DNA from 2 places in the Neobacillus sp. FW104-15D2 genome. Region 2 is predicted to be linked to the other one. Evidence: predicted binding sites of a transcription regulator. Region 2 holds the regulator's gene; the other holds the start of a gene.

Region 1 (10,625 bases), on a different contig from region 2:
TCCGTTATTCAGCTGACCACAACCACTTTCGTTTTGGGTTCTACCCTTGGACTGGCCACTTTAATTATGAACTTTATTTTTGCTATGGACGAGGCCACAAGATTGGCTTTTCCAAGCGGACTGCTTACTTACCTTCTAACCGGACTCTCTTTGTTTATGCTGGTGAAATTTAATAAAGAGCAAAATATCCAGGTTGGCAGCCTCCTAATCGCATCAGAAAAAAGCAGAGATGAGAAACAGGCCCAAAAGGCACTGCTAGAGCAGGAAGTTTCTCAAATGGCGGAACGTATTGACAGCATTAACAAGCAAATCCAACATAATACCGGAGCACAGCTTGAAATGAAAACGGCTGTAAGTGAAGTGGCAGCAGGAAGCATGTCACAAAGTGAACAAGTTTCTGCTATCGCTGGAAATTCCCGTTCAACAGTAGTGGCTATGAATGATATGGAAATCGTCACCGACCAGCTCTACCAGGAAACTGAAACTGCGCGTACTATTGCTCAAAATGGCGAAGAGAAAATGACTGTACTTCAGACTGTAATGGATGATTTAAAGCAAATCATTACAGAGCTTAATTCTACATTTGGAAGCCTGACAAGCAAGATTCAGGAGACAAACGGATTTGCCGATACGATTAAGGATATTACCTCACAAACCAATCTTCTCGCCATTAATGCAAGCATTGAAGCGGCACGAGCAGGAGAGGCAGGAAGAGGATTTTCCGTAGTTGCCGAAGAAATCCGCAAACTCGCTGAAACGACAAATTTAACAACCGAAAATATCACCCGTAATTTAGCGGAGGTTAACCAAACCAACCTAACTGCACTTGAAAAAATGGCTCAAAGTGAGAAAAAGGTCAGTGAGAGTCTGGGTACAACCAATGATGTCGCAGCATCTTTTGACAAACTAAATGAGACAGTGCTCGAGCTGAACAGCAAGTTCCAAAGCTTCGAAAGTCTTGTTAAGGATGTAAAAATAAAAGCTTCCGATGTTGAAATTTCCACTAATGAGCTGGCTGCGATTGTTGAACAATCCTCCGCAGGCCTTGAGGAAATGAGTGCTACTATTGAAACAATCAGCGATGATAATGTTCAAATCGCCGCTTATATGGATGATTTATCGAATAGTGCAGAAAAAATAAAAGACACTTTTCGCGAAGAATAATATAGTCATAATGGAGTGAAAACAAACAATGAGCAATGCAACCATGATTACGAAACTATTAAATTCGGCTATTCACTCCATTAAAGCGGTTCTCCCGCTTGAGGTGGAGATAAAAAAGCCCAAAATGGCCCAGACAAATGAAGTCACTTCCCATCTGGGTGTATTAATTGGAATGACGGGGGAGTGCAAGGGCCAGTTGATTTTAAAAGCAGATCCTTCAACATTTGGAGAAATTGCTAATAGCATGTTCGGCATGAAGGTTGAGGGTGAAATGCTCTTTTCATTTACCGGAGAGCTTGGCAATATGTTGGCGGGAAATATGACAACCTTTGCCTCACAGCAGGGAATATCAATGGATATTACTCCGCCTACTGTTATCGAAGGAAAAACAACGCTCCACAACATAAAAAACCCCATCGAGCTGCCTATCAATGTGAGCGGTGCCGGTGAAATGTCCTTTTTATTATCAATTGCAGAAGCTTAGAAAACTAAAAGAGCCACTGAGGCTCTTTTTTAGTTCGGTCACATAGTTCCTACTTTCGGGAGAGGATTTCGGTCATGTAGTCCCTACTTTCTTTCCGCTTTTTCTCACGTGAATGAATATATCCCCTTTCATTCGCACCCTTTTTTTCTAACCAGGATACGTTTTCTACGCCTTTTGAAAAGGCCAGAAAAAAACAGTTTTCGAGAGACTGAAATGGACAAGTGGCTCTCTATTCGAGAGTTCAACGGGAGACATGGAATTCTCATGAATCTCGAGCGAGGCTTTGCTTACCTCCCATGGATCGTGCAGAATGTCACCTCGCACTATTTCATCGGCGACATTTGTAAATAAGACATACCGTTCATATAGAAATTGTTCAAGACTGTCCGGCACCGACTCTTTAGGAGGTGATACTGGCCTGTAGATCGCCTTAAACTTGGCGGGAGTATCAGTGCTCAAAACGCGTTTGCTTTCAAAGTGAATGATCTCCTCTTTTTTCTCAAAATCCATGGAAGCATTTTTATAAGGAAGGGAAAGTATCCTTGCCCCCAGGACTGCAAGGGGATGACTGGCGTCCAGTGAAAAAAAGAATACCCCTTTTACCCCTTTATGTGTTACATACGTCCGTACATTCAGCTCCAAATACGTGTTAAAAAGCGGAATTTCAGGTACTCTCCGGACGCGCTGGTGAGTGACCTGAAAAGGGATAATTCCAATCCATGCGGTGCCATCGTAGGTTTCCAGCTCCAGCTCTTCAGGAATAAGATTTCTTAAGCTTTCTGCCGGCACGGGCCAATGGATAAATAATAAGTTTTCCCAGGTTTGCGTCATAATCCTTGGGGTTTCAGGCAAGGGATAGGGACGTCCGTTTTCTTCCACAAAACAACTTCCTTTCATAATATACTTATCTCTACATTTACTCTCATCGTATTTTTTTAAACATTCGCCATTAAAGATTGACATTCAAACCATGGTTTGAATATGATAAATTCAAACGAACATTTGAATAAGTGGGTGAAAAAATGAAGGAACATGATGTTTGCGAGGTTACTTGCGTTTATACTGACAAGGTTGAGCGTATTCAAAAGCTGCTTCAGCCTGATGATATTAGTAACGTTTCCAAAATTTTTAAAGCTTTATCTGATGAAACCCGAATGAAAATAGCCTACGCCCTCACAATAGAAGAAGAGCTTTGCGTATGTGATGTTGCCAGTATTGTGGGTGCAACAACAGCAACTGCATCGCATCACCTCAGGCATTTAAAAAGCCTGGGACTGGCGAAATTCCGAAAAGAAGGCAAGCTGGTTTTTTACTCGCTTGATGACGTTCATGTTAAACAGCTGATTCACCTGGCATTTGCCCATCAACAGGAATTAAGCGGCCGGCCTGAGCCGATTGAAAAGAGGTGACCTCCATGTCAATAACAGACTCTCAAACTGCAGAAAAACACGTATACCGCATTCAGGGCTTGTCCTGAGCAGGCTGTGCCGCAACGTTCGAGAAGAACGTGAAACACCTGGATGGTGTTTTGGATGCAAAAGTAAATTTTGGAGCTGCCAAACTCACGGTATACGGAAATACAGAAATCAAACAGCTGGAGGAAGCAGGAGCTTTTGAAAAGCTCATCATCCAGCCGGAAAAAGGGGAACAGCGTCCGACTGTAAAAGTCCCTTTTTGGAAAAAGTATTTATTGCTCGAAATCTCTTTTTTAATGATTATTATCGGGTATTTAGCGGGTGAGAAGAGCCTTCTCGGAATCCTTTCATTTGCTGCAAGCATTTTAATTGGAGGCTATCCTCTTTTTAAAACTGGGCTGAGAAATCTAGCTAAACTGCAATTCGATATGCGGACTCTCATGACCCTTGCCATTATTGGGGCTGCGCTTATTGGCCAGTGGAGCGAAGGTGCTGTCGTGGTCATTCTCTTTGCTATCAGTGAAGCGCTCGAGCGGTATTCCATGGATAAAGCGCGCCATTCTATAAGCTCTTTAATGGAAATGGCCCCTAAGGAAGCAATCATCATAAAGAACGGCAAAGAAGTTATTCATCAAACCGATGATATTGAAATTGGAGATACCATGCTGGTAAAACCCGGCCAACTGATCGCTATGGATGGATTTGTAATGGAAGGAACATCAGCTGTCAATCAGGCCGCGATTACAGGGGAATCTGTACCAGCGGCGAAATCGGAGGGCGATGAAGTTTTTGCCGGAACCCTTAACGGAGAAGGACTGCTAAAAATCAAAGTGACCAAAATTGCGGAAGACACAACGATTGCAAAAATCATTCACCTTGTCGAAGAAGCCCAAGGTGAAAAGGCTCCTTCCCAGCGCTTTGTCGATCGGTTTGCTCAATACTATACACCCGCTATCATGATCATTGCAGCACTAGTCGCTCTCATTCCTCCACTGCTATTTCATGGGGATTGGAGCACGTGGATTTATCAGGGTCTTGCCGTTCTCGTCGTCGGCTGTCCTTGCGCTCTGGTGGTTTCCACCCCGGTTTCGATTGTCACCGCTATCGGCAATGCTGCCAGAAACGGTGTGCTGATTAAAGGCGGAAACTATCTGGAGGAAGCCGGAGCCTTAAAAGCCATCGCCTTTGATAAAACTGGCACTCTGACAAATGGCATCCCAGTAGTAACAGATTTTATTGTTTTTGGAAAAAGAAAAAACCGCGATCATATCCTGGCTGTTATGGCAGCGCTGGAGAGCCGTGCCAAGCATCCGCTTGCCTCTGCCATCATTAAATTTGCGGAAAAAGCTCCTGATCTGCAAGTTGAAGAGTTTACTTCAACTGTAGGAATGGGGATTGCCGGTAAAGTAGATGGCACGCATTATTTTGTAGGTAATTTAAAAATGATAAAAAAGGAAGCTGCAGAGATTATTCTTCCTATCATTCGGGACGAATTCCTGCGCCTCCAAAAGGAAGGAAAAACCGTGATGGCGATAGCCGACCGCGAAGAGGTTCTTGCCATTGCAGGGGTTGCAGATGAAGTTCGCGGCACGAGCAAAGAGGTTGTTTCACGGCTTTACAATCAGGGAATCGAAAAAACCATTCTGCTTACTGGAGACAATCATGCGGCTGCGGAGGCAATTGGGAAAACAGTCGGTATGACCGATGTAAAAGCTGAACTTCTGCCGCAGGATAAGCTTCATTTTATCAAAGAACTGCAAAGGGATTATGGCAGTGTGGCCATGGTAGGAGACGGAGTCAATGATGCTCCGGCACTAGCCACTGCAGCGGTAGGGATTGCTATGGGCGGCGCCGGGTCGGATACCGCACTTGAAACGGCTGATATTGTACTGATGAACGATGATCTTCGGAAGCTGCCTTTTACAATCAAATTAAGCAGAAAAACCCTAACCATCATAAAGCAAAATATAACCTTTTCTCTGGTTATCAAAGTGATTGCCCTCCTGCTCGTGATTCCAGGCTGGCTTACTTTATGGATTGCCATCTTTGCAGACATGGGGACCACTCTCCTTGTCACTTTAAACGGTTTGCGCCTTTTAAAAGTAAGGGAATAATGTATGGATAACCATATTAATGTTAATAGAGGCTCTCTATAGGAAAGTGAAGATAAACTACCCGTCTGGAGGGCCAAAACTGTTTCGGAGAATGTATCGTAGTTAACATGAAGAAAAAACAGCAATCCTGGTTGTGGATTGCTGTTTTTGTGATTTAGATGGTAGTATCGGGCTGCTGGGAACAGTTGAATGTTCCTTTTTCAATTTGAATGGTAGTATGTTCAATACCAAATTGATCATGGAGCTCTTTGGTTATCCTTTTCAGCAATTCATCGTTATCCTCTATAGTGGAACGAACGATATGTGCTGTCATGATCGCCTCCGTAGTACTCATTCCCCAAACATGCAAATCGTGAACTTCCAGAACAGTCGGTATTTCACAAAGGTAACTTTTAATCGCCTTAATGTTCAATCCTTCAGGAACAGCGTCCAGGGAAAGATTAAGGGATTCTTTTAAAAGGCCCCACGTTCCAAAGAAAATGACAATGGCAATCGCCAGACTGACTGTGGGATCGAGCCATTCCCAACCTGTCCAAAGCATGATAAAACCTGCCACGACAACACCGAGGGATACAAGGGCATCTGCAGCCATATGCATAAATGCACCTCTGATATTTAAATCGTTCTTCCGTCCTGACATAAAGAGCAATGCAGTAATAGTGTTAATTATTATCCCGATTATGGCGACAATGATGACAGTTTTCCCTTCAACCGGCTGAGGAGAGGAGAAACGCTGTATGGCTTCCCATGCAATGGCCCCTAAAGCGACTAAGAGGAAAACCGCATTGAATAAAGCCGCTAAAATGGAACTTCTTTTAAATCCATAGGTCCTTTTTTCGGAAGGTCCTTTTTTGCCAAGCCAAACGGCAATCCAGGCAATTATCAGACCGAGGACATCACTCAAATTATGTCCAGCATCCGCAAGCAGTGCCAAGGAGTCACCAATAACTCCATAAACAGCTTCTATAATAATGAAAATGGTATTCAGGATGATCCCCACCCCGAATGCTAATCCGTAATTTGCCGGTTCATGGTTATGTCCATGCCCCCCATGATTATGATTATGTGACATGAAAAATCACTCCTAAAAAACTAATTATGACATGCATGGTCGATGGCTTGCTGCAGAAGATCCAGGATATGCTGGTCGTCATGTGAATAATAAACAGTATTTCCTTCCCGCTTAAACTTCACAAGCCGAAGATTTTTTAAAAAGCTTAATTGATGGGAAGCAGTTGATTGATGCAGTCCCAATTCCTCTGCAATCTCATTTACCGAGCATTCCTTTTGGGATAATAAGTAGAGGATTTTAATTCTTGTACTGTCTGCTAATGCCTTAAAGGTTTGGGAAACCATAAAAAGAGTCTCCTCGTTTAATGATTTTATTTTAGATTTTTCAAAGCCTTTTTCATCCCCATCCATCCTTTGAACCCCCTTTAAAAACTCTCTTTATTAGTATATGCTCATATGTGCATATTGTCTAAAAAAGCGACAGAGCACAATCTCAAATCTAATAAGAAAAAGCCCCAAATTGTTAAAAACAGGGGCTTTTGGTTTATTACTCGTCAAAGCTTACGACATTATAGTAATTTCCGTCGCTAATAGGCTTTTTTAGGTCATAATCTATTAGATAGTTATGGAGTGCTTCAGAATCAATGACTGGATAGTTAACCTGCTTGGAATTTGCCACTATTTCTAGAGAGGTAAGATTCTGGGACAAACTCTTTGAAATGTCGTCTAATCTTGCATCGTGGACAGTTTCTTCTATCTGCTTTTTACATTTAGCAATATCCTCTTCAAGATTTCGAAGTACTTCTTCCTTTGAATAGCCTTGGTTTTTCATTTTAAATCACCGCCATCTAGTAAGATTGGAGTATTATAACTTAAGAGGTATATTCGTCAGCCATTTTTCGGATTTCTGATCATAAGGGGAGTTTCCTTACTTTTCTATACACTTTTAAAGATTTCCTAAACATGGTAAAGACTAGAAGTGTTTAGGAGTTCCATTTAAAATTAAAATCTATAATATTTATAATTTGACAGTTGCAAATTATAGGATAAGTTTTTAGAATGAGTTAACAGACCTGAAAATAATGAGGTGTTTTCACTTGTTTATCAAATATTTGGCGGCACTCCTGCTGCCTGGCCTGCTTGTCCTGCTGTTTACCCGCGTGTGCTATAACCGAGTAATTGCACTTATTTTAACCGTTGCATTAATTGCCACATCTGTTTATAAAGGGTACACAAACACCATGACACTAATCATTATTGATGCCTTTTCCTTAACGGCAGGCTTTTGGCTGGCTTCTAAAATGAAGCCCAGAAAAAGCGAAAGCCGCTCCTGAAGATAGCCTGCTGGTTCAAAACCGGCAGGCTATATTTTTTTCCGATAAAGAGCCTCATAAAAGCAGTAAAAAGCAACAATAAATCCGGATAGTTGTGGAAAAGCCCCTTAAAATAACTGAAAAAAGGTTTTTGCGAATGTAAGTTCGCATATTGTTGGTTTGTAATAGGGAGTTTGTGGTAGAATGGTGATATGAACTTTTTGACTTATAAGGTAAGATTTGCGTCGCTAGGCAGGCGCGCATCTTTTTAATATAGCATGGCAGCACAGAGGGTCCGAAAACAGGTTTAATGAACCATGCTCTAAATGAAATCCAGTAACAGGAGGATGTTTTGTGAAGGACCAATTTGAATTAGTTTCGAAGTATTCGCCACAAGGGGACCAGCCGGCAGCAATCAAGCAGCTGGTACAGGGAATTCGCGAAAATAAGAAGCACCAGACCTTGCTTGGTGCTACAGGTACAGGGAAGACGTTTACGATTTCCAATGTTATTAAAGAAATCAATAAGCCTACCCTGGTAATCGCGCACAACAAAACGCTGGCAGGCCAGCTTTATAGCGAATTCAAAGAGTTTTTCCCGAACAACGCGGTTGAATACTTTGTCAGTTATTATGATTATTACCAGCCAGAGGCCTATGTGCCTTCGACTGATACATTTATTGAAAAAGATGCGAGCATTAATGATGAAATCGATAAACTCCGCCACTCAGCCACATCTTCGCTGTTTGAACGGAAGGATGTCATAATCATCGCGAGTGTGAGTTGTATATATGGTTTGGGATCTCCCGAAGAATACCGTGATATGGTCGTATCGCTTCGTACCGGTATGGAAATTGAGCGCAATCAGCTGCTGCATCGTTTAGTTGATATTCAATATGAACGGAATGATATAGATTTTAAGCGTGGAACATTCCGGGTGCGGGGAGATGTAGTCGAAATTTTCCCGGTATCACGTGATGAGCACTGTATGCGTGTAGAATTTTTCGGTGATGAAATCGATCGTATTCGTGAAGTGGATGCCTTAACCGGTGAAATTATTGGTGAACGGGATCACGTAGCCATCTTCCCGGCCTCCCACTTCGTTACACGCGAAGAGAAAATGCAGATTGCTATCCAGAATATCGAAAAAGAATTAGAGGAACGTCTTGAGGTTCTTCGTTCAGAAGAAAAGCTTCTTGAAGCACAAAGGATTGAACAAAGGACCCGCTATGATCTCGAAATGATGAGAGAAATGGGTTTCTGTTCCGGTATCGAAAACTACTCTCGCCACCTGACACTCCGGCCCCCGGGATCTACACCTTACACACTTATTGATTACTTCCCGGATGATTTTTTAATTGTGGTCGATGAGTCCCATGTTAGCATTCCGCAAATTCGGGGAATGTTTAATGGTGACCAGGCCCGTAAGCAGGTGCTTGTGGACCACGGTTTCCGCCTGCCATCGGCCATGGATAACCGTCCGCTGACCTTCAATGAATTTGAAGGGCATGTCAATCAAATTGTTTATGTCTCAGCAACGCCTGGCCCGTATGAAATAGAGCATACACCAGTGATGGTAGAACAGATTATCCGGCCGACTGGTCTGCTTGATCCAAACATTGAGGTCAGGCCGATTGAGGGTCAGATTGACGATTTAATTGGTGAAATTCAAGATAGAGTTAAAAAGAATGAACGCGTTCTTGTGACCACCCTTACGAAAAAAATGTCCGAGGACCTGACAGATTATTTAAAGGAAATCGGTATCAAAGTACAGTATCTTCACTCTGAGATTAAGACGCTGGAGCGGATTGAAATTATTCGTGAACTCCGCCTCGGCAAATATGACGTTCTTGTCGGAATCAACCTCCTAAGGGAAGGCCTCGACATACCGGAAGTATCACTTGTGACAATTTTAGATGCCGATAAAGAAGGATTCCTCCGTTCCGAACGGTCACTGATTCAGACCATCGGACGTGCCGCGCGGAATTCTAACGGTCACGTAATCATGTATGCAGACCGCATGACCAATTCGATGGAATTGGCTATAAGTGAAACAAAAAGGCGCCGTGTGATACAGGAAGAATACAATGAGAAGCATGGCATTACTCCTACGACCATTCAAAAGGGTATACGGGATTCGATTCGTGCGACCCACGCGGCCGAGGAGCAGGAAGAGTACAAACCATCTGCCAAGTTTGGCAAGATGTCAAAGAAAGAAAAAGAACGCATGATTATGAATATGGAAAAAGAAATGAAGGACGCGGCCAAAGCGCTTGATTTTGAAAAAGCTGCTGAACTTCGTGACTTGTTATTTGAGCTGAAAGCGGAAGGATGACGTAAACATGGCGATGGATAAACTGATTGTCAAAGGTGCCAGAGCTCACAATTTAAAAAATATTGATGTCACAATTCCGAGAGATAAGCTTGTTGTGCTGACAGGACTTTCCGGTTCCGGAAAGTCCTCGCTAGCCTTTGATACTATTTATGCAGAAGGGCAGCGCCGCTACGTTGAATCGCTGTCTGCTTATGCCCGGCAATTCCTTGGACAAATGGACAAACCGGATGTCGATGCAATTGAAGGGCTGTCACCTGCGATTTCAATAGACCAGAAAACAACAAGCCGCAACCCGCGCTCAACGGTTGGGACGGTAACAGAAGTTTATGACTATTTAAGATTGCTATTTGCCAGAGTTGGAAGACCGACGTGTCCGAACCATGGCATTGAAATATCTTCACAAACGATTGAACAGATGGTGGACCGGATCATGGAATACCCTGAACGGACAAAAATGCAGATTCTTGCACCGGTTGTTTCGGGAAGAAAGGGTACGCATGTAAAAGTCTTTGATGAGATTAAAAAGCAAGGATATGTACGTGTACGGGTTGATGGAGAAATGTTAGACCTTAGTGACGACATTGAGCTTGAAAAAAATAAGAAGCACTCTATCGAAGTGGTCGTTGACCGTATTGTGGTGAAGGAGGGTGTTGCATCCAGGCTTGCAGACTCACTTGAAAGCGCCCTAGGCCTTGGCGAAGGTAATGTAATAGTGGATGTGATGGGTGAGGAAGAGCTTTTATTCAGTGAAAACCATGCATGTCCAATCTGCGGCTTTTCAATAGGAGAG
Region 2 (10,625 bases):
ATTAAAATACGGGGAGAAGCTTCAGACAATTGTAAAGGAAGCAGAAAAGCAGATTGCTGAAGTTCATAAAGAGATAGACGGAAGAATTGATACGAATCAATTCAGGGTGTTACAAAGCTTTCAAAAGCACAGGGTAAGCGACTCACATTTTATCCCTTCTACCGGGTATGGATATGATGATACCGGAAGAGATACGCTTGAAGCCATTTATGCAGATGTTTTTGGAGGAGAGGCGGGCCTGGTCCGCCCGCAGATTATTTCAGGGACCCATGCCATATCCATTGCCTTATTTGGCGTATTAAGACCTGGTGATGAACTTCTGTATATCACTGGAAAACCTTATGATACACTCGAGGAAATTGTCGGTATTCGCGGGAACGGAGTAGGTTCTTTAAAAGAATTTGGGATCTCCTACAACAGCGTTTCTCTAACTGAAGATGGCAGAATGGACTGGGACGCTGTGGCGAACGCAATTAAGCCGAACACGAAAATGATTGGCATCCAGCGGTCAAAGGGTTATGCGGTCAGACCGTCCTTTACGGTAGCGGAAATAGGGGAAATGATTCGATTTGTAAAAGAAATTAAAAACGATGTGGTTGTTTTCGTGGATAACTGCTACGGCGAATTCGTGGAGGAAATCGAACCATGCCATATAGGGGCAGACCTAATGGCAGGTTCTTTAATAAAAAATCCTGGGGGAGGAATTGCTAAAACAGGCGGTTACATTGTTGGAAAAAAACAATGGGTGGAAGCCTGTTCCTACCGGATGACGTCTCCGGGGATCGGTGCAGAAGCGGGAGCATCTCTGTACAGCCTCCAGGAAATGTACCAGGGTTATTTCCTGGCACCACATGTTGTGGGGCAGGCGCTTAAGGGAGCCGTTTTTACTGCTTCGATGCTTGAACGACTAGGTATGAATTCCTCGCCAAAATGGAATGCCAAACGGACAGATTTAATTCAATCCGTTCAATTCGATGATAAAAACAAAATGGTTGCTTTTTGTCAGGCAATCCAATTTGCATCACCTGTAAACTCTCATGTGACTCCTTACCCAAGCTATATGCCTGGATATGAAGATGATGTGATAATGGCAGCAGGTACATTTATTCAGGGGGCTAGTATTGAACTTACCGCTGACGGGCCGACAAGGCCGCCTTTTGTTGCTTATGTTCAGGGAGGTTTGACGTACTCCCATGTCAAAATAGCGGTTTGTCTCGCACTAAGCTCTTTGGCTGAAAAAGGTTTAATTGATTTAAATTAGGTTAACTTAAAGGAGGGCAGCATGGGTTGTCCTCTTTCTGTTTTAATTAAAATTTTTTTCATGTTAGGAAACCTAACACAAGATTGACATATTACCTAACATGCCATATAATACCCCTATAAAGCAGTGAAAAGGGAGGAGAAATCTTGGCCGGTAATGAAATTCGCCGTTCCATGCCGCTGTTTCCCATTGGAATTGTCATGCAGCTGACAGAACTGACAGCCAGGCAAATCCGATATTATGAAGAGCATAAACTGATTTCTCCCGCAAGAACAGAGGGAAACAGGCGGATGTTTAGTTTAAATGACATTGACAGACTGCTGGAAATTAAAGACCTGATTGACCGGGGAATCAATATGGCCGGAATTAAAGAGGTCTTTGCCGTTAAGGAAAACCAGACAGTCACTGCCGAAATAGAAAAACAGGCAGAAAAAGTAAGGCACGAATTATCCGATGATGAATTACGAAAAATACTTCGCAGTGAGCTTCAGCATGCTGGAAGATTTAATCGATCATCATTGAGGCAAGGGGATATGTCCCGATTTTTCCAATAGGGAAAACATGACATAGAAGCAAAGCAATTATTCTATTACTTTTTTAACAGGAGGAATTTAGGAAATGGCAAAGAAGTTTTCAAGAGAAGATATTCAAAGAATAACTAAAGAAGAAAATGTAAAGTTTATCCGTCTTCAATTTACTGACATCCTTGGAACCATCAAGAACGTGGAGATTCCGGTAAGTCAGCTTGAAAAGGCGCTTGATAATAAAATGATGTTTGACGGCTCTTCCATCGAAGGTTTTGTTCGTATCGAAGAATCTGATATGCTTTTATATCCAGATCTTGACACATTCGTAATCTTCCCTTGGACAGCTGAAAAAGGTAAAGTAGCACGTTTGATTTGTGATATCTATACTCCGGAAGGCCAGCCTTTTGAAGGAGATCCACGTAATAACCTGCGCCGAATCCTTGATGAAATGAAAGAACTTGGATTCACAAACTTTAACCTTGGACCTGAGCCAGAATTCTTCCTGTTTAAATTAGATCCTGCTGGGGAACCAACACTTGAATTAAACGATAAAGGCGGATACTTTGACCTTGCTCCAACAGATCTTGGTGAAAACTGCCGTCGTGACATCGTTCTTGAGCTTGAGGAAATGGGCTTTGAAATCGAAGCTTCCCACCACGAGGTAGCTCCTGGACAGCACGAAATCGACTTTAAATACGCAGATGCTTTAACAGCATGTGACCAAATCCAAACTTTCAAGCTTGTTGTAAAAACAATCGCTCGTAAGCACGGATTGCACGCAACATTCATGCCAAAACCATTGTTTGGCGTAAACGGTTCTGGTATGCACTGTAACCTTTCATTATTTACAAGCGGCAAAAATGCATTCTATGACACTTCTTCCGAACTAGAATTAAGTGAAAATGCGCGTCAATTCATCGCTGGTATCCTTAAGCACGCTCCAAGCTTTACAGCTGTCACAAACCCAACTGTAAACTCTTATAAGCGTCTCGTTCCTGGATACGAAGCTCCATGTTATGTTGCCTGGTCTGCAAGAAACCGTTCACCACTTATCCGTATTCCTGCATCACGCGGCCTAAGCACACGTGTAGAAGTGCGCAGCGTTGACCCTGCAGCGAATCCATATTTGGCGATGGCAGTTCTATTAAAAGCTGGACTTGACGGCATCAAAAACAAACTTACTCCTCCGGCTCCAGTAGACCGCAACATCTATGTAATGAACAAAGAAGAGCGCGTTGAAGAAGGTATCGTCGATCTTCCTGCCACTCTTGCACAAGCTCTTGACGAGCTGAAGAAAAACGAAGTTATTGTTTCAGCACTTGGCGGACACATTTTCGAACACTTCGTGGAAGCGAAAGAGATCGAATGGGATATGTTCCGCACTCAAGTTCACCCATGGGAACGCGAGCAATACATGAGCATGTACTAAGATATTTTCAGAACCCTCCGCACTTTGGTGCTGGGGGTTTTTTTATTTTTAAAAAAGAGGTTGAGAGCCGGTGGATAGGGGTAAATTTTAGACAAGCAGTTTACTAATTTAAAATTAACCGCTAATGCTGATAGATAGAAGGGGAAAGCGATGAAGAACCAGACGATGATGCAGTTTTTTGAATGGCACGTAGAGGCAGACGGAAACCATTGGAACAGGCTCAAAGAAGCAGCCGCAGAATTAAAAATGAGAGGAATTGACTCCATTTGGATTCCACCTGCAACAAAAGGCCAGTCAGCAGAAGATACTGGTTACGGTGTTTATGACCTATATGATCTTGGCGAATTTGATCAAAAAGGAACAGTAAGAACCAAGTATGGAACAAAAGAAGAGCTTTTGGCCGCTATTGATGAATGCCATATGAATAATATAAAGGTTTGCATGGATATTGTGATGAACCACAAAGCGGCAGCGGATGACACGGAGTTATTTAAGGTTATCGAAGTGGACCCTAATGACCGAACAAAGGAAATCTCAGCACCCTTTGACATCGAAGGATGGACAAAATTCGATTTCCCGGGCAGAGGTGATAAATACTCAACCTTTAAATGGAACTTTGAGCATTTTAATGGAACAGATTATGATAATAAAACAGAAAGAGTCGGTGTTTACCGGATTTGCGGTGACGATAAAAATTGGAATGAAAATGTCGACAGTGAATTTGGCAACTATGATTACTTGATGTTTGCCAATATAGACTACAATCGGGAAGATGTCAGGGAAGAAATGACCAGATGGGGCAAATGGCTCTATGATTCAACTCATTGTGACGGGTACCGCCTCGATGCTATTAAACACATAAACCATGATTTTATTAGACAATTTGTTATAGAAATGATGCTTCATTGTGGAAAAGATTTCTACGTTGTAGGAGAGTTCTGGAATTCTGAGTTGGAGGCATGCCGCAACTTCCTGGATAATATTGAATTTAAAATCGATTTATTTGATGTTTCCCTGCATTACAAGCTGCACGAAGCATCTATAAAGGGTCGTGAGTTTGATTTATCAACGCTTTTTGATGACACTCTTGTAAAATCACATCCTCTTAATGCAGTGACCTTTGTGGATAATCATGATTCACAGCCGTATGAAGCCCTTCAATCCTGGGTTGAACCCTGGTTTAAACCAAGTGCCTATGCGCTCATTCTTCTGCGCCAGGAAGGCTTACCTTGCGTCTTTTATGGAGATTATTACGGAATCAAAGGGCCTGAACCTCGCGATGGAATGAAGGATATCATCGATAGGCTTCTCTATGTAAGACAGTTTAAAGCCTACGGAGAACAGGTCGATTACTTTGATCATCCAAATACCATTGGATGGGTTCGGAAAGGAATCCCTGCCGTACAGAACTCAGGTTGTGCGGTTGTAGTATCAAATGGTGATGATGGTGAAAAAACGATGAATGTTGGCGAGGAACGAGCTGGCGAAGTGTGGGTTGATATCACCCATTCACGGGAGGAGAAAATTACAATCGGGGAGGATGGCAGTGCCACATTCCCGGTAAATGGCGGCTGCTTGTCCGTATGGGCTGTTTGTGAGGAGGAATAAAAGTTTGGAGAGGCGTTCCTTTTGGGACGCCTTTTTGGCATATGTTTAGGGGTATTTGGTAGTTGGCGATACGCCCTTATAATGTTTTTGATGAAAAATACAAACCTTTTTTATTGAAAAAGAGTTTTTTAGGTTAATATTCAATACATTTATGGAGAATACGGATGTTTTCGATGGTTATACCCTCTCGGTGAAGAAAGAATACCCCACTTTATCGAAGAAATGCACGGGTTTATCAAAGAAATGCACGAGTTTCTCGAAGAAATGCAAGATTTTTCAGAGGAAATGCACGAATTTATTAAGGAAATGCACGGATTCTCTATTAAATGCCCGGCTTCGTTTAAGAATGCCTTTCTTTATTCGGTTATGCCCGAATAAAGAAAGATATGAACATCCTGTATTTTATGGGCCACTCCGGCTAATATGAACTTCCGGGTTTTATTCAGAATATAGGTAAAGGGGAGAAATCTAGAGGAACAAGTTATTGGGCTGGGGAGGGAAATGGAAGGTGGTATATGTATTTCCCTATTACTTTAAAAAGAAGCAGCCGATACTACCGGGATGTTTCTCGATCCAGTCAGCAATTGATACTGAAAAATAAAATAATCCAGCTCCTGGCTGGCTTCAATGGTTACTTCGTTAATTAAACCGAGCTGCTGACCTTTGTCGATTAAATCAATTCTCAAGTATTCGATATAAATCTTTAGTTCAAAAGGAGAAAATATCAGTAAGTTTTCCATCATCCAACCTCTTTTTACATAAATAGACATCCGCACAACTGATTTTACCAAGTTCCGCTCCATTTTGAAACCCTTTATTTTAAACAAAAAACGACATAATTCTTCATTCTTGCTCCCCCACGGGCCATATCTCCATCACGCACTCCCTGCGATAAAGTAAACATTGAACTTTTGTAACATAGCATGGATACGAGTCGCCGAGTAATTTGGTTTCCAATTTAGATAAAATCATTTAAGGAACTGGGGAATATTCCCTAGTTCTTTTTTTAGAAAAAGGGACAATTTCTATGTCAATAACATTATAATTACATTTGGATTAAATTTATATGTAAAAGGGATGGGTTGAGTTGGTCGATTTGAATAAAGGAAATACAGGCGGAAATAAAGTATTAGGTTTTGTAAAAAGAAGATGGAAGTATATTTTAACTGCCTTGATTGCTCTTATTATAGGTGCTAACACTGGTCCTTCTGGTGCTGATCTGGATAATGCCAATTCCAAAGTAAAGGCCGCTAATGCTAAGAATGCGGAATTGAAAGATGAAATTGGTTCAAATAAAGCTAAAATTAATAGACTTACAAAAGATAATAAAGAGCTTTCTAATAAGGTTAGTGAAGCGGCTCCCTTTTTTGCAATGAGTGAGCAAGAGCGTGAAAACAAGGAAAAAGAAGCGCAAATCAAAGCGGCTGAACTGAAAAAACAGGAAGAGGCAAAGAAAGAAGCAGCAGCAAAAGCGGAGGCAGCAAAGAAAGCAGCCGAAGAAAAAGCAGCCGCCGAAGCAGCAGCTCAAGCACTGGCAGCAAAAACTAAAACTTTCGGTGCTGGTAAATATGTCGTTGGCCGTGATATTGATGCGGGACTTTACGATTGTAAAGCTGTAAGCGGTCAAGGTAACTTCATTGTTGATGATGGAGGCAAAGTAAATGAAATGTTTGGTGTAGGCGATAGCAAATGGTATAATCCTGAGTTTAACAATTTGGAATTGGAAGATGGAGATACCATTGATATCAATAATGACCTGCATATTAAGTTTATTCCTAAAGAATAGTTGATAAAATTCGATTAGATAGCTGTTATCTGATGATAAAAAAATTAACATGATTTAATCGAACCAGGGGTTATCCTATGTTCGATTACTTCGTATAACCAAACAGAAAAGGATGTCCTTGATGCGGGCATCCTTTTCAATTTTTCTTTTAAACTATTTCAATTAATAAGGATGGTGATAACCGCCGCCATAATGGAACGGGCCATGGTGGTATCCTACAGGATAGTGATGTGGGTATGGGTAATAAGGTTGATGATGATGATGGTATCCATATCCGTGACCATATGGGGGATAACCGTGATGCCAGCTTCCATGTGGCTGATATCCGGGAAACATATACGGGGGCATTTCCTCACCTCTTTTATTTATGGGTTAGTTATACCTTATGAATAAAAGGTGAGCCGTGAGTTTGACCAATGCTAAATTGGGCGGTTAAGGGAAGTTATTGCGGTTTTCTCTCTATTTTCCGTGATGATTTGAGCCTAAAACATCAAATCTTCTAATGACAGCATCACCTCCATAACCCGCCAGGATTGAGAGGAAGGCCACCTGTACGGGTGAGGTTGGCTCCGCGTAGAGTATAACGAGGACTGAAGCGAGGGAACCCAAGGACATTTCCAGTAGAAAACCAGGGTACAAAAATTTCTTGGTGCGATAAGGCACTACAAGCTTTCCGTTCTTTCTCATATGACTGCAGATACCGACCATGCCACCTAATATGATGGAGAAAGCAATGTTGAAAAACATGAACTCCTCACACTCCCTTAAGCCTAAATATTTTTGTGACCTAAGGCTATTCGTGTTGTGTGTTCATTATATCGAAAAAGAAAACCCTATACATGAGTTAAAATACTGAATTTTCCAAAAAATTAAATAGTTCTAAATAACTGTATAAAAATACCAATCAGTTAAATTAGAATAATTTTAAACAAAAAAGGCGGGCATTTTGCACTGCCTCGCCTTAAATCGTTTAAAATCACGGTTTTTACTATAAAGTCTATCTTCCTAGTGAATATCTCTATAAACTCCAATAACCTTACCCAAAATTGAGGCATTTCTTACAATAATCGGATCCATAGATGAGTTTTCAGGCTGTAATCGGATATAGTCCTTTTCTTTGAAAAATCTCTTACAGGTTGCTTCATCTTCTTCGGTCATAGCGATTACGATATCACCGTTGTTAGCAGTGCTTTGCTGTTTAACAATAACGTAGTCGCCATCGAGAATACCGGCCTCTATCATACTATTACCCATAATCTCAAGCATGAAGACATGCTCATTCGCTGGAGCGATCCGCTCAGGAAGGGGAAAGTATTCTTCAATATTTTCAATAGCAGTGATCGGCTGACCAGCTGTTACCTTACCGACAACTGGGACATTAATTACGCTTGCCCTGGGTATATGCATACTTTCTTCAAGTTCCAATATTTCAATAGCTCTTGGTTTAGTAGGATCCCTGCGAATAAGCCCTTTGCTTTCCAGGCGGGCCAGGTGGCCGTGGACTGTAGAACTGGAAGCTAGTCCAACTGCTTCGCCTATTTCACGAACGGATGGCGGATAGCCCTTTTTCCTAACTTCCCCTTTGATAAAGTCAAGGATATCCTGCTGCCGCTTTGATAATTTTGCCATTTAGATTGCACCTCGTCTGGTTTATGTTGATTTTATTATAACATGTTCCCATTTTTGATACAAACATAAGTTCGAATATTTTTGTTGACGTGAAACAAACGTTCGGTTTATAATCAAATCAACAAATGCGAACATATATTCTAATAGAGGTGCTTGAGATGAAGAAAATGTGGAAAAAGTATTCCTATGCTATTATTCTTGTAGGTTTAAGCTGTCTATCTGCTTTGGTTCTATCATTTACATTGGATTCTCCAGACGAGAACAATTACATAAAAGTCACTGTTTCTCAAGGTGATTCAATCTGGAAGATTGCTGATCAATATAAAGAAGAAAACAATATGTCAAAGGATCGCTTTGTAAGCTGGATAAAGCTTCATAATGAAGTAAATGGGGACAAGCTGATTCCTGGCCAGGAGCTTGTTATTCCGGTAAAAGAAGAAATCTTATCTACTGGTGAGCTTGCCAGTGCAGCAGGGGAATAATCAATATAAAGAAAGCGGGCTGATTGCTTCATGAATGCCATTATATATTGCAGAGTCAGCACGGATAAGGAAACACAGGAAACCTCCTTAATCAGGCAGGAGGAAGAATTAACCCAACTGGCCAGCCAAAACCAATTTCAAATTGCAGAAATTATAAGGGAGCAGGCCAGCGGATATGACCTGGAGAGGGAAGGTATTCTTCAGCTGCTGGATGAAATAAGGAAACCCGATATTCATGCAGTATTAATACAGGATGAAACCAGGCTGGGGAGAGGTAATGCAAAAATTGCCCTCCTTCATTGCATTTTAAAAGAAGGCATCAAACTCTATAGCATCTATCATAACGGAGAGCTGCAATTATCCGAATCTGATTCGATGGTGTTAAAAATTGTTGGAATGGTGGAAGAATACCAGCGGAAGCTCCATAATATAAAAATCAAACGAGGAATGAAACGGGCAGTGAAAAATGGCTTCAAACCTCAGAGGAATTTAAAGAACCAAGGTGAGGGAGCCGGCAGGGATAAGATTGAAGTGCCCATAGACGAAATAGTGCGTTTGAAAAGAAATGGACTTACTTTTGCCGAGATTGCCGCCACGCTTAGGGGTTTTGGATACCAGGTTTCCAAAGCTACCGTACATAGAAGATATCAGCAGCATATGGAGGACCTAGATGCTGAGGACTGATATAAAACGTAAAGACCCCTTTGGCTTGCCAATGGGTCTTTTTTTTAGTAAAATCAGTTGTCATATTTAGAAAAATAATTTGATCTTGTTGATCTAATAATAGAAACCTCAAGAAAGAAGGGACAAGCATGCTTTCAAAAGAGAAAATGAAAAGAATAAATGAGTTAGCGAAAAAAGCGAAGGAAAGTTCACTTTCTGAAGCAGAGGCTAAGGAACAGTCCGCCCTTAGAAAAGAATATCTTCAGACCTTTCGCTCCTCCATGCTGGATACTTTAACGAATACAAAGATTATCGACCCGGAAGGCAATGATGTAACACCTGATAAACTCAAGCAGCGTAAAAGGAATCAAAAACTTCATTAATGAAGAGGAGTGCAGAAATGTACTCCTTTTTTATTTTCATAATCTTGTTCTGTTTGTGTCATGATAAAGAGGGAATATGCATTATTGACTAGAAATTTACAGATTTTAACTTCAAATTCAAGCAGGACAGCCTTGGTTTAAAGTGACTGCGCTTACAACATTCACTTTTGTTGTATTAATCGCTTTAGACCTATAATATAAGGATGTAACCAATATCCAAGGGTTAAAGAAAGGATGTAATTTATGTTTGAAACTATTGATGAGTTATCAGTAACGTCTATTCGAACACTTTCAATTGACGCTATCGAAAAAGCAAACTCAGGACACCCAGGCTTGCCAATGGGAGCTGCTCCTATGGCATACACACTGTGGACTCGTTTTATGAACCACAATCCAAATAATCCACAATGGTTTAATCGTGACCGCTTTGTTTTATCAGCAGGACATGGTTCCATGCTTTTATACAGCTTGCTCCATTTATCAGGTTATAACCTGCCAATGGAAGACATTAAACAATTCCGCCAATGGGGAAGCAAAACTCCAGGGCACCCAGAATACCATCACACTGAAGGTGTAGAAGCTACCACTGGTCCTCTTGGACAAGGTATTGCTATGGCTGTTGGTATGGCAATGGCAGAACGCCATCTGGCAAGTGTTTATAACAAAGAAAACTATGAACTTGTAAATCATTTTACATATGCACTTTGTGGGGACGGAGACCTTATGGAAGGCGTTTCAGCAGAAGCTGCTTCTCTTGCAGGCCACTTAAAGCTTGGCCGTCTGGTTGTGCTTTATGATTCAAATGATATCTCCCTAGATGGAGAATTATCACAAGCTTTCTCTGAAAGTGTAAAAGA

Evidence for each region. Region 2 encodes LexA, which represses DNA repair genes until DNA is damaged. Its sites were predicted from a motif close to CGAACATATGTTCG; they were not measured.
Region 1: the regulator LexA is predicted to act here: its motif matches at 7,656-7,669, upstream of uvrB (excinuclease ABC subunit UvrB).

Annotation. Positions count from the first base shown of each region.
Region 1 is NZ_JBYTCJ010000004.1:155,671-166,295, forward strand. It holds gene AC3WR0_RS05285 (methyl-accepting chemotaxis protein) at 1-1,164, shown strand, start outside; gene AC3WR0_RS05290 (chemotaxis protein CheX) at 1,193-1,648, shown strand; gene AC3WR0_RS05295 (YqjF family protein) at 1,814-2,527, opposite strand; gene AC3WR0_RS05300 (ArsR/SmtB family transcription factor) at 2,671-3,057, shown strand; gene AC3WR0_RS05305 (heavy metal translocating P-type ATPase) at 3,063-5,177, shown strand; gene AC3WR0_RS05310 (cation diffusion facilitator family transporter) at 5,332-6,249, opposite strand; gene AC3WR0_RS05315 (ArsR/SmtB family transcription factor) at 6,270-6,599, opposite strand; gene AC3WR0_RS05320 (hypothetical protein) at 6,736-7,020, opposite strand; gene AC3WR0_RS05325 (DUF2198 family protein) at 7,286-7,522, shown strand; gene uvrB (excinuclease ABC subunit UvrB) at 7,856-9,835, shown strand; gene uvrA (excinuclease ABC subunit UvrA) at 9,843-10,625, shown strand, end outside.
Region 2 is NZ_JBYTCJ010000001.1:322,857-333,481, forward strand. It holds gene AC3WR0_RS01590 (methionine gamma-lyase family protein) at 1-1,261, shown strand, start outside; gene AC3WR0_RS01595 (MerR family transcriptional regulator) at 1,408-1,815, shown strand; gene glnA (type I glutamate--ammonia ligase) at 1,880-3,217, shown strand; gene AC3WR0_RS01605 (alpha-amylase) at 3,368-4,825, shown strand; gene AC3WR0_RS01610 (aspartyl-phosphate phosphatase Spo0E family protein) at 5,359-5,628, opposite strand; gene AC3WR0_RS01615 (hypothetical protein) at 5,913-6,611, shown strand; gene AC3WR0_RS01620 (hypothetical protein) at 6,774-6,959, opposite strand; gene AC3WR0_RS01625 (DUF4257 domain-containing protein) at 7,071-7,358, opposite strand; gene lexA (transcriptional repressor LexA) at 7,617-8,240, opposite strand; gene yneA (cell division suppressor protein YneA) at 8,399-8,722, shown strand; gene AC3WR0_RS01640 (YneB family resolvase-like protein) at 8,753-9,406, shown strand; gene AC3WR0_RS01645 (DUF896 domain-containing protein) at 9,535-9,768, shown strand; gene tkt (transketolase) at 10,012-10,625, shown strand, end outside.